2 regions of the Actinosynnema sp. NPDC023658 genome follow, and region 2 is predicted to be linked to the other one. Evidence: riboswitches for the same ligand, from Rfam matches in the RefSeq annotation. Region 2 holds a riboswitch; the other holds the start of a gene.

Evidence for each region. Region 2 has a riboswitch for glycine ahead of gcvP (aminomethyl-transferring glycine dehydrogenase). Riboswitches for the same ligand answer to the same signal wherever they lie in the genome.
Region 1: linked by a shared signal. The riboswitch ahead of gcvT (glycine cleavage system aminomethyltransferase GcvT) and the one ahead of gcvP (aminomethyl-transferring glycine dehydrogenase) in region 2 are both predicted to bind glycine.

What each region holds. Positions count from the first base shown of each region.
Region 1 is NZ_JBFAAX010000100.1:7,309-14,169, reverse strand. Features, by position in the region: gene AB0G02_RS14410 (hypothetical protein) at 1-260, shown strand, start outside; gene AB0G02_RS14405 (malonic semialdehyde reductase) at 385-990, opposite strand; gene glyA (serine hydroxymethyltransferase) at 1,130-2,395, opposite strand; gene gcvT (glycine cleavage system aminomethyltransferase GcvT) at 2,411-3,631, opposite strand; glycine riboswitch at 3,757-3,855, opposite strand; glycine riboswitch at 3,856-3,943, opposite strand; gene AB0G02_RS14390 (DUF3817 domain-containing protein) at 4,007-4,309, opposite strand; gene AB0G02_RS14385 (hypothetical protein) at 4,325-4,810, opposite strand; gene AB0G02_RS14380 (helix-turn-helix transcriptional regulator) at 4,921-5,409, opposite strand; gene AB0G02_RS14375 (hypothetical protein) at 5,612-5,773, opposite strand; gene AB0G02_RS14370 (CaiB/BaiF CoA-transferase family protein) at 6,308-6,861, opposite strand, start outside.
Region 2 is NZ_JBFAAX010000219.1:1,714-9,205, reverse strand. Features, by position in the region: gene gcvP (aminomethyl-transferring glycine dehydrogenase) at 1-2,750, opposite strand, end outside; glycine riboswitch at 2,906-2,997, opposite strand; gene AB0G02_RS21415 (MerR family transcriptional regulator) at 3,186-3,752, opposite strand; gene AB0G02_RS21410 (bifunctional nuclease family protein) at 4,784-5,257, opposite strand; gene AB0G02_RS21405 (MerR family transcriptional regulator) at 5,424-6,107, opposite strand; gene garA (glycogen accumulation regulator GarA) at 6,122-6,583, opposite strand; gene gcvH (glycine cleavage system protein GcvH) at 6,697-7,080, opposite strand; gene AB0G02_RS21390 (CDP-alcohol phosphatidyltransferase family protein) at 7,140-7,492, opposite strand, start outside.

The DNA.
Region 1 (6,861 bases), on a different contig from region 2:
CCGAGACGTGGCCCCCGGTGCTGTCCGACGGGACGCCGCAGCTGCAAGGCGTGGACCCCGCGCTCGTGTCGACGGTGAAGCGCTCGGACGGGACCGAGCAGGTGACCCTGGCCGGGTGGCCGCTGTACACGTACTCGAAGGACGAGGCGCCGGGCAAGTGGCAGGGCCAGGGTGTCGGCGGCACCTGGTTCGTGGTGCAGCCCAACGGCAAGCGCAACGTGGAGTGCCTGCCCCCGGGGGTGACCGCGCCCGCCGCCTAGCCGTTGTCCACTGTGGAACGCCCTGATCCCCCGGCCTGGGGTTGGCCGGGGGGTTTGGGCGTTGTGCAGCCGGACAGCGCGGGGACGACGGGCCCGGCGGGCCGGTCGGACCGGCGGCGGGCCGTCAGACGGTGCGGACGACGTCGGCGTAGTCCAGGCGCGGGTTGCGCGGGTGGGTGCCGGAGTGGTCCGGGTGGCCGATGTTCACGATCACCAGGGGCAGCTCGGCGGTGTCCGCGAAGAACTCGTCGCGCACGCCCTCGGCGTCGAAGCCGCTCATCGGGCCCGCGGCGAGACCGGCCGCGCGCACGCCGACGATGAAGTAGCCGACCTGCAGCAGCGCGCTGGTCTTCGCCGCCTCGGCACGCCGGGCGTCGTCCGCGAACGCCGCCTTGGCGCCCGGGTAGTGCGGGAACGTCCGACCCAGGTGCTCGTGGAAGTCGGTGTCGGCGGTCAGGACGGCGGTCACCGGTGCGGCGAGCGTCTTGGCCCGGTTGCCCTCCGCCATGTGCGGGGCGAGGCGGGCCTTGGCCTCCTGGCCGCGCACGAACAGCACGCGCAGCGGCTGGCTGTTCATCGCCGTCGGGCCCCACTTGACGAGGTCGTAGACGTCGCGGAGCTGCTCGTCGGTCACCGGCTCGTCGGTGAACGCGTTCGCCGTCCGGGCCTCGCGGAACAGCAGGTCCTGCGCCTCGGTCGGCAACGCCAACGTGTCCAGTGTCGCGGTCATGGTGCCTCTTTCGGTTGTCCCGTACGCGTGTGGCGTTCGGGACAACCTCCGGTGGGCCACGCCTATTTCGTGGCGCCCTTCACAGGCGCGTCCGTCACAGGCGCTCGCGTCACAGTCGCTCGCGTCACAGGCGCCTGCGTCACAGCGTCGGGTACAGCGGGTGCTTGGCGGCCAGCACCTCGACCCGCGACCGCAGCTCCGCCAGGTCCGGCGACGGCTGCAGCGCCGCCGCGATGATGTCCGCCACCTCGGTGAAGTCCGCCGGGCCGAACCCGCGCGTGGCCAGCGCGGGCGTGCCGACGCGCAGGCCGGAGGTCACCATCGGCGGGCGCGGGTCGTTCGGCACCGCGTTGCGGTTGACCGTGATCCCGACCTCGTGCAGCCGGTCCTCGGCCTGCTTGCCGTCCAGTTCGGACGCCACCAGGTCGACCAGCACGAGGTGCACGTCCGTGCCGCCGGTGAGCACCTTCACACCCGCCTGCGCCGCGTCGGGCTGCGACAGCCGCTCCGCGAGGATCTTCGCGCCCTCGACCGTGCGCCGCTGCCGGTCGACGAACTCGGGCGACGCGGCGTGCTTGAACGCCACCGCCTTGCCCGCGATCACGTGCTCCAGCGGACCGCCCTGCTGACCGGGGAACACCGCCGAGTTGATCTTCTTCGCCAGGTCGGCCTCGTTGGTCAGGATCACCCCGCCGCGCGGACCGCCGAGCGTCTTGTGCGTGGTCGTCGTCACGACGTGCGCGTGCGGCACCGGGCTCGGGTGCAGCCCGGCCGCCACCAGCCCGGCGAAGTGCGCCATGTCCACCATCAGGTACGCGCCCACGGCGTCCGCGATCCGGCGGAACTCCGCGAAGTCGAGCTGACGGGGGTAGGCCGACCAGCCGGCCACGATCAGCTTCGGCCGGTGCTCGACCGCGAGCCGCTCGACCTCGGCCATGTCGACCCGGCCGTCGGACTCCGACACGTGGTAGGGCACCACGTTGTAGAGCTTGCCGGAGAAGTTGATCCGCATGCCGTGGGTGAGGTGGCCGCCGTGCGCGAGGTCGAGGCCCAGGATCGTGTCGCCCGGCTGGAGCAGGGCGAACATCGCGCACGCGTTGGCCTGCGCGCCCGAGTGCGGCTGCACGTTGGCGAAGCCCGCGCCGAACAGCGCCTTGACCCGCTCGATCGCCAGCCGCTCGATGACGTCGACGTTCTCGCAGCCGCCGTAGTAGCGCCGGCCGGGGTAGCCCTCGGCGTACTTGTTCGTCAGCACCGAGCCCTGCGCCTGGAGCACCGACACCGGCGTGAAGTTCTCCGAGGCGATCATCTCCAGCGTGCTCTGCTGCCGGTGCAGCTCGGCGGCGACGGCGTCCGCGACCTCGGGGTCGAACTCCGCGAGGGAGGTGTTGAAGTGCTCGGACATGTGTGGGTCTCTCCCTTAGCTGGTTCGCTTGTAGAAGGGCAGTGCGACGACTTCGACCGGCTCGTGCTTGCCCCGGACGTCCACCGACAGCGCGGTGCCGGGCTCGGTGCTGCCGACGGCGACGTACGCCATCGCCACCGAGTACCCGAGGGTCGGTGACAACGCGCCGCTGGTCACCTCACCGATCCGCTCGCCCGCCGCGTCCAGCACCGGGTACCCGTGCCGGGGCGCGCGGCGGGAGGTGGTCTTGAGGCCGACCAGGACCTGGTCCACGCCCTGCTCGGCGGTGGCGGCCAGCGCGTCGCGGCCGACGAAGTCGCCCGGCTTGTCGAGCTTCACCACCCGGCCGAGGTTCGCGTGGAACGGCGTGCGGTCGCGGCCCAGCTCGTTGCCGTACAGCGGCATGCCCGCCTCCAGCCGGAGCGTGTCGCGGCAGCCGAGACCCGCGGGCCTGAGGTCGTGCGGCCGGCCCGCCTCCAGCAGCGCCTGCCAGACGTGCGCGGCGTCGTCCGGCGCGACGAACAGCTCGAAGCCGTCCTCGCCGGTGTAGCCGGTGCGGGCCAGCAGCACCGGCTTGCCCGCCACCTCGGTCGGGTAGGAGGCGTAGTACTTCACGGTGCCGAGGTCGGTGGGCGTGAGGCCGGCGAGGATCGCGGTGGCCTTCGGGCCCTGCACGGCGAGCAGCGCGTAGTCGGTGGACCTGTCCTCGACCGAGGTGTCGAAGCCCTTGGCCCGCTCGACCAGCGCCTCGTGCACCACGGCGGCGTTGGAGGCGTTCGCGACGACCAGGTACTCGGCGTCGCCGGCCGACGTGCGTTCCCCAGCGGAGGGCGCATTGGAATCGGCCGACGTGCGTTCCCCAGCGGAGGGCGCGTTGGAATCGGCCGACGTGCGTTCCCCAGCGGAGGGCGCGGCGGGGTCGAGGCGGTACACGATCAGGTCGTCGATGACGCCGCCGTCTGCCTCGCAGATCATCGTGTAGCGGGCGCGGCCGACGCCGATCGCGGACGCGTGGCCGACGAGGGCGTGGTCGAGCGCGGCGCCCGCCTCCGGGCCGGTGAGCACGATCTCACCCATGTGGGTCAGGTCGAACAGGCCCGCCGACGTGCGCACCGCGTGGTGCTCGGCCAGCTCGCTGTCGTAGCGCAGCGGCATCCGCCAGCCCGCGAAGTCGGTGAACATGGCCCCCAGCGCCTCGTGCTCGGCGTGCAGGGGCGTGCGGCGGCTTTCCATCAGGCGGGGTCCTCCCTGGGTGCGGACGTGGCGGCGGGGCCGACCGGTCGGGTCGGCGGGCGCTGGCCAGTCCGGGAACTACACGGGTGAAGGATGACACGGTCCACCGGAGACTCCTCGTCGAGAGAGCCTCCCCCTCTGTCATGAGCCTGAGAGCTTCGCCACCGGGTGAGGGCGGCTTGCACCGTGGGCGAGGCGCACCGGGCACGCCTGCTTTCCAGAGTTGCCTTCGTCGCGCGGTAGCTGTGCCTGAGAGATTCCGGGGAGGAGTTGCTCCTTCGGCGCCCCGATCGGGGACTCTCCCGCGCGACATCGACGGCCGTGTTCAGTTGGTACCGCCAGACGCTAGGGGTGCCCGGCGGGCGGGGTCAACCCCGGTCACAGGCCCTTCTCGGCCCGGACGCTCTCGACCACCTTGCGCTCGGCGTAGAACGACACGAACGGGATCGTGCCCGCGAGCAGCACCAGGACGGTCCCCTTGATCGACCAGCGGGCCTTGAGCGCGAGGTCGACGGTGAGCACCAGGTAGACCGCGTAGAGGAAGCCGTGCACCGGGCCGACGACCCGCACCATGCCCGCGTTGCCGCCCGCGTACTTGGCGATCATGGCGACCACGAGCAGCAGGAGGCCGACACCGACCACGTAAGCCATGAACCGGAACCTGCTCAACGCGCCGCTCATCGCCCTACCTTCGCTTCACCGCTGGTCCCGCGCGTGGAGGGCGGCGAGCATGCGGTTGTAGGCCGCCAGCTCCTCGTCCTCGTCGTCCGCCGCGGGTGCTCTGACGGGCTCAACGGTAACGACCGGCTGCGACGGCACGGCCACCGGCTCCGGGGCGACCTCGTCGGCACCGGGAGCGGCGTGCGGCGCAACGTCGGTTGCGACGTGCGGCGCAGGCTCGGGAGCGGCGTGCGGTGGAGCGTCGGGGGCGGCGTGCGGCGCGGTCCCGGACGTGGCGGCCTCGGCCTTGCGGCGCGACTCCAGCCTGACCATGCGCCACACCACGAACGCGGGGAAGAGGCCGAACAGCGGCCACTGGAAGACGTAACCGAGGTTCTGGAACGTGCCACCGGCCTCGGAGAAGCGCTCCCACTGCCAGTAGGCCAGGCCGCAGCACACGACCAGCGACGCCACGCAGAGGGCCGCGACGGCCAGCCGCTTGGGGGTGATGAGGCGTCGCACGGCTCAAGAGTACTTCGTGCGTTCCCGCGGGCTGGGGCTCCCCGCGCAGGAGCCCGCCCCTCAAGGCGTGGGCTCCTCGACCGCAGGAGCCCGCCCCGACTTCGTCGGACCTAGGCCACGCCGTCCCGGCGTTGCCTCTGCAACCTGGCCACGCACCAGGCCGCCGCGCTACCCCGACGCAGGTGCTGGAGCACCGTCATCGGGCCGAGGCGACGACCGAGGTCGGCGGGCGTGAGCCCGGCCGCCCGGTAGTCCAGAGCGCGCTGGTCCAACGGGCTGATGCCCGCGTCCCACCACAGCTCCGCCTCGGACAGGTCGCCCACCAGCTGCCAGTAGCTGGCGGCGGCCGCGAGCAGGACCTCGGGCACCTCGGGCGCCCGCTTCCGCATCGCCGTCACGTACGCCGGATCCGCGGACTCGACCTTCACCAGGCCGCGGGGACCGCCATTCGCCCGCTGCACCGGGATCCCCGGCGCGGACGGCGGGGCTTCCGCGAGCCACGCGTCCTTGATCCGGTTCACCTCCTGCAGCTCGGCGTCGTCCGAGCGCTCAGCCGCCCACTGCCGCAACAGCTCGTCGACTCCGGAGTCCTCGACCATTCTGCCTCCTCATCGGTCGAAGATCAGCCAATGCGACGCACCGTATTAGCGGCTAACGACAACCGCTAGACCCTGGTTTGTCCAAAACCCTGTTACCAGGGCGTTATAGCCCTCATTCCACCCGTACGGTGCAACCGCCAGGGTGCATGGTCACCCCTCGTGACCGCATTGAGCGGAGTTCGGCGGGGTCGGCCCGGCGCCCCTAGCCGAAGAGGCTGCGGACGAAGGTGATGATCGACTCCGCGCCGGACTGCAGCCACCCGAGCGCGGTCCGCACCGCCTCGGCGGACTCGTTCGGCCGGGTGATCAGGAGGAACAGCACCAGCGCGACCGCCGCCAGTGTCACCACCTTCTTGACGTTCACTGATCGGTCTCCGTCCGTGTCACTGGGCAGGGCGGCCGAGCGCCGCTCCGGTCGTGTCGACCGTCATGGTCCCCCATTCACCCGGACGATGACGATCGAACCCGCCGCCATCGCTCGACCGGTCGCAGGATCGGCCACGCAGACATGCTTGAACCCTGCCTGCTGTCACCCGATCGGACGATCAAGGGGACCTGCGGTCCCGCCGATCACCAAGGTACGGGCACTCGCCCACCCCCCTGGCACGGACACCGAGGTGCAGCGACACCGTCATCCTTCACAGCCCATCACCTGATTGCGCCGGAGCACGCACCGAGCGTGACAAAGGCCGATGTCGGCCGCCACTCATTTCCAGTACCCCATCAGGTGATTTCTCGCGCCCTCTTTTCGATCACGCGCGGGCCCGTTCACACCCAGCCGGTTCACCCGAAGTTCACCCGAGCCGGTGCACCCGGTCCCCGTTCGCCCGGCCCCGTCCACCCGGCCCTGTCCACCTGGGCCCGTCGACGCGAGGCGGATCACGCGGGGCGCGACGGCTCAGCCGACCACCCCGGCCCGCCGCAGCCCGGCCACCTCGTCCGGCCCCAGTCCCAGCTCGGCCAGCACCTCGGCCGTGTGCTCCCCCACCGCGGGCGGCGGGCCCGGTGTCCCGGCGGGAGTCCGACCGAACCGGGGCGCGGGCGCCGGCTGCGCCACCCCGCCCACCTCGACGAACGTCCCCCGCCGCGCGTTGTGCACGTGCGCGGGCGCCTCGCCCGGTGCCAGCACGGGCGCGAGGCACGCGTCGGTCCCCTCGGCCAGCGCCGCCCACTCGTCCCTCGTCCGGGTGGCGACCGCCGCGGCGATGCGGGACCGCAGCTCCGGCCAGTTGGCCGGGTCGTGCCGCCCCGGCAGCCCGGCGTCGGCCAGCCCGAGCACCGCGAGCAGCTCGTCGTAGAACTTCTCCTCCAGCGCCCCGACGCTGACGAACCGGCCGTCCGCCGCCTCGTAGACGTCGTAGAACGGCGCACCGCCGTCCAGCAGGTTCTCCCCGCGGCCGCCGGGCCAGGCGCCCATCGACGACATCCCGTGCACGAACGTCGTCAGCAGCG
Region 2 (7,492 bases):
GGGTGGTCCCACTCGGCCGCGATGGACGCCGCCGTGTGCGGCGCGTTGCGCAGCGGGTTGTCGTCGACCGGCCACTCGCCCGAGCCGACGCGGTCGATCTCGTGCCGGATCGCGATCATCGCGTCGATGAACCGGTCGATCTCGGCCAGGTCCTCGCTCTCCGTCGGCTCCACCATGAGCGTGCCCGCCACCGGGAACGACATGGTCGGCGCGTGCAGCCCGTAGTCGGCCAACCGCTTCGCCACGTCGTCCACCGTCACACCGGTCGCCTTGGTGATCGGGCGCAGGTCGAGGATGCACTCGTGGGCCACGAAGCCGCCCTCGCCGGTGTAGAGCACCGGGAAGTGCTCGTCCAACCGGCGTGCCACGTAGTTCGCCGCCGCCACCGCGGTCAGCGTCGCCCGGCGCAGGCCGTCCGCGCCCATCATCCGCACGTACGCCCACGAGATCGGCAGGATCGACGCCGAGCCCCACGGCGCGGCGCTGATCGGACCGACGCCGGTCGCCGGACCGGCCGACGGCTGCAGCGGGTGGTTCGGCAGGAACGGAGCCAGGTGCGACCGCACGCCGATCGGACCGACACCGGGACCGCCGCCGCCATGCGGGATGCAGAACGTCTTGTGCAGGTTCAGGTGCGACACGTCCGAGCCGAACTTGCCGTACTGGGCCAGTCCGATGAGCGCGTTGAGGTTCGCGCCGTCGATGTAGACCTGGCCGCCCGCGTCGTGCACCAGCCCGCAGACCTCGCGCACGGTGTCCTCGTACACCCCGTGCGTCGACGGATACGTGATCATGATCGCGGCCAGGTCGTCGCGGTGCGCGTCGACCGTCTCGCGCAGGTGCTCGATGTCGACGTTGCCGTGGTCGTCGCACTTGACGACCACGACCCGCATCCCGGCCATCACGGCGGACGCGGCGTTGGTGCCGTGCGCGCTGGACGGGATCAGGCACACGTCGCGGTGCGCGTGGCCGTTGGCGCGGTGGTAGGCGCGGATCGCCAGCAGGCCGGCGAACTCGCCCTGGCTGCCCGCGTTGGGCTGCAACGACACCGCGTCGTACCCGGTGACCTCGGCCAGCCACCGCTCCAGGTCCGCGACGATCGTCAGCAGGCCGGCGGCGTCCGACGGCGGCGCGAACGGGTGCAGGTCGGCGAACTCCGGCCAGGTGATCGGTTCCATCTCGGCCGTGGCGTTGAGCTTCATCGTGCACGAGCCGAGCGGGATCATGCTGCGGTCCAGCGCGACGTCCTTGTCGGACAACGCGCGCAGGTAGCGCAGCAGCGCGGTCTCGGAGCGGTGCGAGTGGAACACCGGGTGGGTCAGGTAGTCGCTGGTGCGGCGCAGGTCGGCGGGGATGCCGTCGGCGGTGTCGGCGTCCAGGCCGTCCACGTCCGCGACGGTCACGCCGAACGCCTTCCACACCCGTTCCAGGTGGTCGCGCGTGGTGGTCTCGTCGCAGGCGATGGACACGACGTCCGCGTCGACCTGCCACAGGTTCACGCCCAGCTCGCGCGCGGCGGTGACGACGTCGGCGGCGCGGCCCTCGACCCTGGCCCGCACGGTGTCGAAGAACTCGCCGTGCACGACCTCGACGCCGTTCTCCAGCAGGCCGGCGGCCAGCACGGTCGCCATCCGGTGCGCGCGGGTCGCGATGGCCTTCAGCCCTTCCGGACCGTGGTACACCGCGTACATCGACGCGATCACCGCGAGCAGGACCTGCGCGGTGCAGATGTTGCTGGTCGCCTTCTCCCGGCGGATGTGCTGCTCCCGCGTCTGGAGGGCGAGGCGGTAGGCGAGCGAGCCGTCCGCGTCGACCGACACGCCGACGAGCCGTCCCGGCAGCTGCCGTTCGAGGCCCTGGCGCACCGCCATGTACCCGGCGTGCGGCCCGCCGAACCCGACCGGCACGCCGAACCGCTGGGTGGTGCCGACGACGACGTCCGCGCCGATCTCGCCGGGCGGGCGCAGCAGCGTCAACGACAGCAGGTCGGCCGCGACGACGACCTGCGCGCCCGCCTTGTGGACCTCCTCGATCACCGCCGCGTGGTCGCGGACCACACCGGACGCGCCGGGGTAGGACAGCAGCACGCCGAAGAAGTCGCCGCCCAGGCCGAGGCCCTCGATGCCCTGCGACAGGTCGGCGGTGACGATCTCGATGCCCAGCGGCTCGGCACGCGTCTCGATGACGGCCAGCGTCTGCGGCAGCGTGTCCGCGTCCACGACGAACTTGTCCGACTTGGACCGACCCGCCCGGCGGACCAGCGTCATCGCCTCGGCGGCGGCGGTGGACTCGTCCAGCATCGAGGCGTTGGCCAGCGGCAGGCAGGTCAGGTCGCCCACGACGGTCTGGAAGTTCAGCAGCGCTTCGAGCCTGCCCTGGGAGATCTCCGGCTGGTACGGCGTGTACGCCGTGTACCAGGCCGGGTTCTCCAGCACGTTGCGGCGGATCACCGGCGGGGTCGTCGTGCCGTAGTAGCCGAGGCCGATCATCTGCGTCATCGGGCGGTTCTGCGCCGCCAGGGCGCGCAGCTCGGCCAGCGCCTCGGTCTCGGTGGCGGGCGCGGGCAGGTCCAGCACCAGGTCGCGCTCGCGGATCGACTCGGGGATACCGTGCTGCGCGAGCTCCTCCAGCGAGCCGACACCGATCACGTCGAGGATGCGGGCCAGCTCCGCGGGCCGCGGGCCCACGTGCCGGTCGGCGAACGGGGTGCCGTGCTCGAGTGCGGCGAGGGGGATGCGGTCCTGCGTCATCGGTGCTGGCCTCCAGGGCTCCGGACAGACTTCTGCCGTTGCCCTCCCCCTCTGTCTTCCGCCCGACGTCGGGCGCCTGAGAGCTTCACCCGGCTGGCGGGCTTGCACCGTCGGCGGGGTCGGCCGGTTGTGCCCGACCCGCTTTCCAGAGGCGTCTCACCCGCGCGGTCCTTTGCACCTGAGAGGTTCCGGGGAGGATTTGCTCCTTCGGCGCCGAGGCTGGCTCGGACTCTCCCGCGCGGGATAAAGCGACTACGCGCGAAAGACTACCCGCTGGACGTGCGGGCAATGCCGTCGCGCGACGTGGATCTCAGTGCCCGGTACGCCGCCTGCCCGCCGCCGGTCGCTCGCAGTCGGTCGCTCGCAGTCGGTCTCCGGTCGCTCGCCGTGGGCCTCGGGCCGCTTCCGACCCTCCGGTGGCCTCTCTCGTCCGCCTCAGCCGATGGCCCGGGTGCGGCGGCGGCGGGACAGCTCGTCGTCGGACGGCTCCACGATCTCGGCCCCGTCAGCGCGTTCGGCGGGGAAGTCGTGGATCGTGCCGCTGATCTCCCGCATCGCGCCGCTGACCGCGATGCCGAACACCCCTTGGCCGCCCTGCAGCAGGTCGACCACCTCCTCCGGGGACGTGCACTCGTAGACCGTCGTCCCGTCGCTGAAGAGCGTGATCCGGGCCAGGTCCTGCACGCCGCGGCGGCGCAGGTGGTCGACCGCGACCCGGATGTTCTGCAGCGAGACGCCGGTGTCCAGCAGTCTCTTGACGACCTTGAGGACGAGGATGTCCTTGAACGAGTAGAGCCGCTGGCTGCCTGAGCCCTGGGCACTCCTTATCGTCGGGTTGACCAACCCCGTGCGCGCCCAGTAGTCCAGCTGGCGGTAGGTGATGCCCGCGATCTGGCACGCGGCGGGGCCGCGGTACCCGACCAGTTCGTCCGGCAGCGAGGAGTCCGGGAACAGTTCACCCTGTTCACCGGATCCGGCCCGGATGGGCGCTTCCTCGACCACGCCTGCCTCCCCTCGGTCCGGTCACGACGACCGGCGACCAACGTGAAGCCGCCGCGGTGCCCGAATAACACCGTGGCAATTCACCTGAGTTCGACGGTAAGACCGCCTAGGGGGCAGGTCAACGCGACGCGCGGGGCGTGTCTGGCCTCAACGTGAGGTTGAGGTTGAGAGAGTCGCCCGGCGTAAGCCATTCGGATGACGTTTAGTGATCGTTTAGCCGAACGATGTTGACGTTGTGTAATCCGAACTTGTGACACCCGGAGGTGGCACGCGGGGTTGATCCACAACGCACCGCACACACTTGCGAAGGGCCGTCCCCGGCGCCCGACCGCCGTCCCGGCCCTTCGCAAGTGCCGACCTTTGTCAAGCACCCGACCCGCTTGTCCACACCCCCACCGCGCCTGCCCTAGTTGTCCACAGGCAGCCGCCGGACACACGGGCGACAGGACCCCCGGGCGGGCAGGAAGGGCCACAGGCGGGGCCGCGAGTGAGGCCGCAGGCGGTAAGCGGGCCAGCGGGGCCGCAGGCTGGCAACGGGAGCGCTGGCGGGTGGCGTGGATGGGTGGCGGCAGCGGGCGGGCGGTGGCTCGCGAGCGGGTAGCAGAGGCGGGCGGGCGGCGAGCGGGCAGCGGCAGCGGAGGCGCGCGGAGAGCGCGGGTGTGTGGCGAGTGAGGGTGCGGCGGGATGGAGCGCGCCGGATCAGCGGTCCAGCGGTGCAGGGGGCGGAGGCCTGTGGCGACGCGCGGCCGGGCAGCGCGCGATGCGGGGCTTGGCTCGGGTGTGGACGGCGCGAGGTGGACAGTGCTGGATGGACCCGTGGAGGAGCGTGGCTACCAGCGCGGCTCAGAAGCAGCCCGGACTACGTGAAGACGCGACGCCTACCGGCCCCACCGCGACGAAGTTCGACCGGCACGGTCTGGGCGCACCACACCGACCGGCAGCCGGTGGGTGGCCTGGTCGCGTACCGCGCTCGGCCGCTGCGAGGCGGCTGAGTGCGGGGCGGCACGTGTCGAGACCCGAGTGCCCGCGGCCTACGTGTCGGCGCCGCGGAAGTCTTCCGGGGACACCGAGTCGAGGAACTCGCGGAACTTCTCGACCTCGTCCTCCTGCTCGTCCGGGATGATGAGGCCCGCCTCCGCCAGCACGGACTCCTCGGCGTGGATCGGCACGCCGATCCTCAGGGCCAGCGCCACGGAGTCGCTGGGCCGCGCCGACACCCGGATGTCGCCGTCGAACACGAGTTCCGCGAAGTACGTGCCCTCCTGCAGGTCCGTGATCCGCACCTGCTCCAACTGCCTGCCGAGGGCCCCGATGACGTCCTTGAGCAAGTCGTGCGTCAACGGCCGGGCAGGACGGACACCTTGCTGCTCCAACGCGATCGCCGTGGCCTCGACCGATCCGATCCAGATCGGCAGGTACCGTTCGCCCTCGGTTTCACGCAGCAGCAGGATCGGCTGGTTGGCGGGCAGTTCCACCCGCACGCCGACGACGCGCATTTCGCTCATCGGGTCTCGCCTCCCTCAGCGCGCTGAAATTCTGGCGTCCCCGCTACCTCACGAGGATCCCCCACGTACAGTTTCGACGCTACCCGCCAAGCGGGCTCAGTGCGCAACCGCCCGCCGGCTTCCCATCACGATCCCGCGCGCTTCCGATCACGATGCGGACACGCGTTCACCTGGGCGAAACAGGGCGGCCGACCACGTCGCGCAGACCCACCTTCACCAGCAGTGCGTGCAGGGTGACCGAGAGCGCCGCCACTTCCCGCACGACGTCGTCCGCACCGGCCCGGTCGCGTTGCCGGTCCGCCGCGCCGACGACCTGCTCGACCAGCCCTACGTCGTGGTCGGCGGCGGCGCGGAACGGGTGCAGGTGGTGCGCCGGCACCCCGTGCTCGACCATCGCCCGCACGGTCGACGCGATCTGCACCGCCTCGTGGTCGTACAACCCGCCCGCACCGGCCCTGATCAGGCCGTGCCGCTCCAGGTCCGCCAGCACACCGGGCTCGACGCCGGCCCGCGCCAGCAGGTCCTCGCGGGTGACGCGGTGCCCGGCGGGCGGGGCGAGGTCGGCCGCGCGCAACGCCTTGGACGCGCCGTGGTCGGCCGCCTCCAGCTGCTCCTTGATGACCTTCAGCGGCAGGTACCGGTCGCGTTGGGCGGACAGCACGTACCGCAGGCGGTCCACGTCCGCGGACGTGAACTGCCGGTACCCGGAGGCCGTGCGCGCCGGGCGGACCAACCCCTCCGACTCCAGGAATCGGATCTTGGAGATGGTGACGTCGGGGAAGTCGGGTCGCAGCTGCGCCAGCACCGCCCCGATGCTCAACCCCCCGCGTGGCCGCCCGGCCGCCGTCACCGGAGCCCCATCGCTCAGGCCCCCTGGCCCCCGGCGCCCGGACCGGTCAGGAACACCAGGCGGAACTTGCCGATCTGCACCTCGTCGCCGTTCGCCAGCACCGCCTGGTCGACGGGCTCGCGGTTGACGTAGGTGCCGTTGAGGCTGCCCACGTCGATGACCACGAACTCGCCGCCTTCACGGCGGAACTCGGCGTGGCGGCGGGAGACCGTCACGTCGTCGAGGAAGATGTCGCTGTCGGGGTGCCGCCCCGCGCTGGTCGTGTCGCGGTCCAGCAGGAACCTCGACCCCGCGTTGGGGCCGCGCTTGACCACGAGCAGAGCCGATCCGGCGGGCAGCGCGTCGACACCCGCGACGGCCGGCTCCTGGGCGGGCGCCTCGGCGCCCTCGACCTCGGCGAGGAAGTCGGCCCGGAAGACGGAGGTCCGCTCCGGGGACTGCTCGGGCGGAACGCCTGGCCCGTCGTTCGTGCTCACCTGAGCTCTCCTCCTGCTGCTGGAACTCTCGAGACCGCTAGAACCTATCGTGCCCGAACCCTTGTCTGAGGGGCGGCTCCCCCACCGACCGAAGAGCCGCCGGAAGATCGACGTCACCCCTGCGCCGCCAGCTCCTGGTACGCGGCGGCGTCGAGCAGGTCGTCGACCGCGGTCGGGTCGTCCAGCCGCAGCTCCACCATCCAACCCTCGCCGTACGGGTCCGTGTTCACCAGGTCGGGCTGCTGGTCCAGCGAGTCGTTGCGCGCGACGACCTCACCGGCGAGCGGCGCGTAGATGTCGGACACGCTCTTGGTGGACTCCACCTCGCCGAGGGTCTGACCGGCCGCGACCTGCTCGCCGAGCTCGGGCAGCTGGACGAACACGACGTCGCCGAGCTGCTCCTGGGCGTAGTCGGTGATGCCCACGCGCACGGTGTCCTCACCTGTGCGCAGCACCCACTCATGTTCCTCGGTGTACTTGAGCTCCTCGGGAATCACCGCGGTGTGCTCCTTCAGTGACGGTGGATCTTCGCTGCCGGATCTTCCCACGTCGGCGTTCAGGCCGGCGCGACCCCCGGCCGTCGACGCATCGCGAGGGTGAACTGGTAGACGTACAGCACCCCCGACCACAGGTACAAGGCCCCGCCCCAGACCATGAACGCGTACGCCACGGGCCGGGCGACCTGCGCGGCGGTGGAGGTGCCCTGGGCGAGCAGGAGCATGGGGAACGCGTACAGCAGGTTGAACGTCGCCGCCTTGCCCAGGTAGTTCACCTCGAACGGGCCGTAGCCGCGACTCCGGAGCACGGGCAGGCACACGCCGACGACGACCTCGCGGCCGACCAGCACCACAGCCACCCACCAGGGCACGATGCCGCGCACGACGAACGCGAGCAGCGTGGCGAGGATGT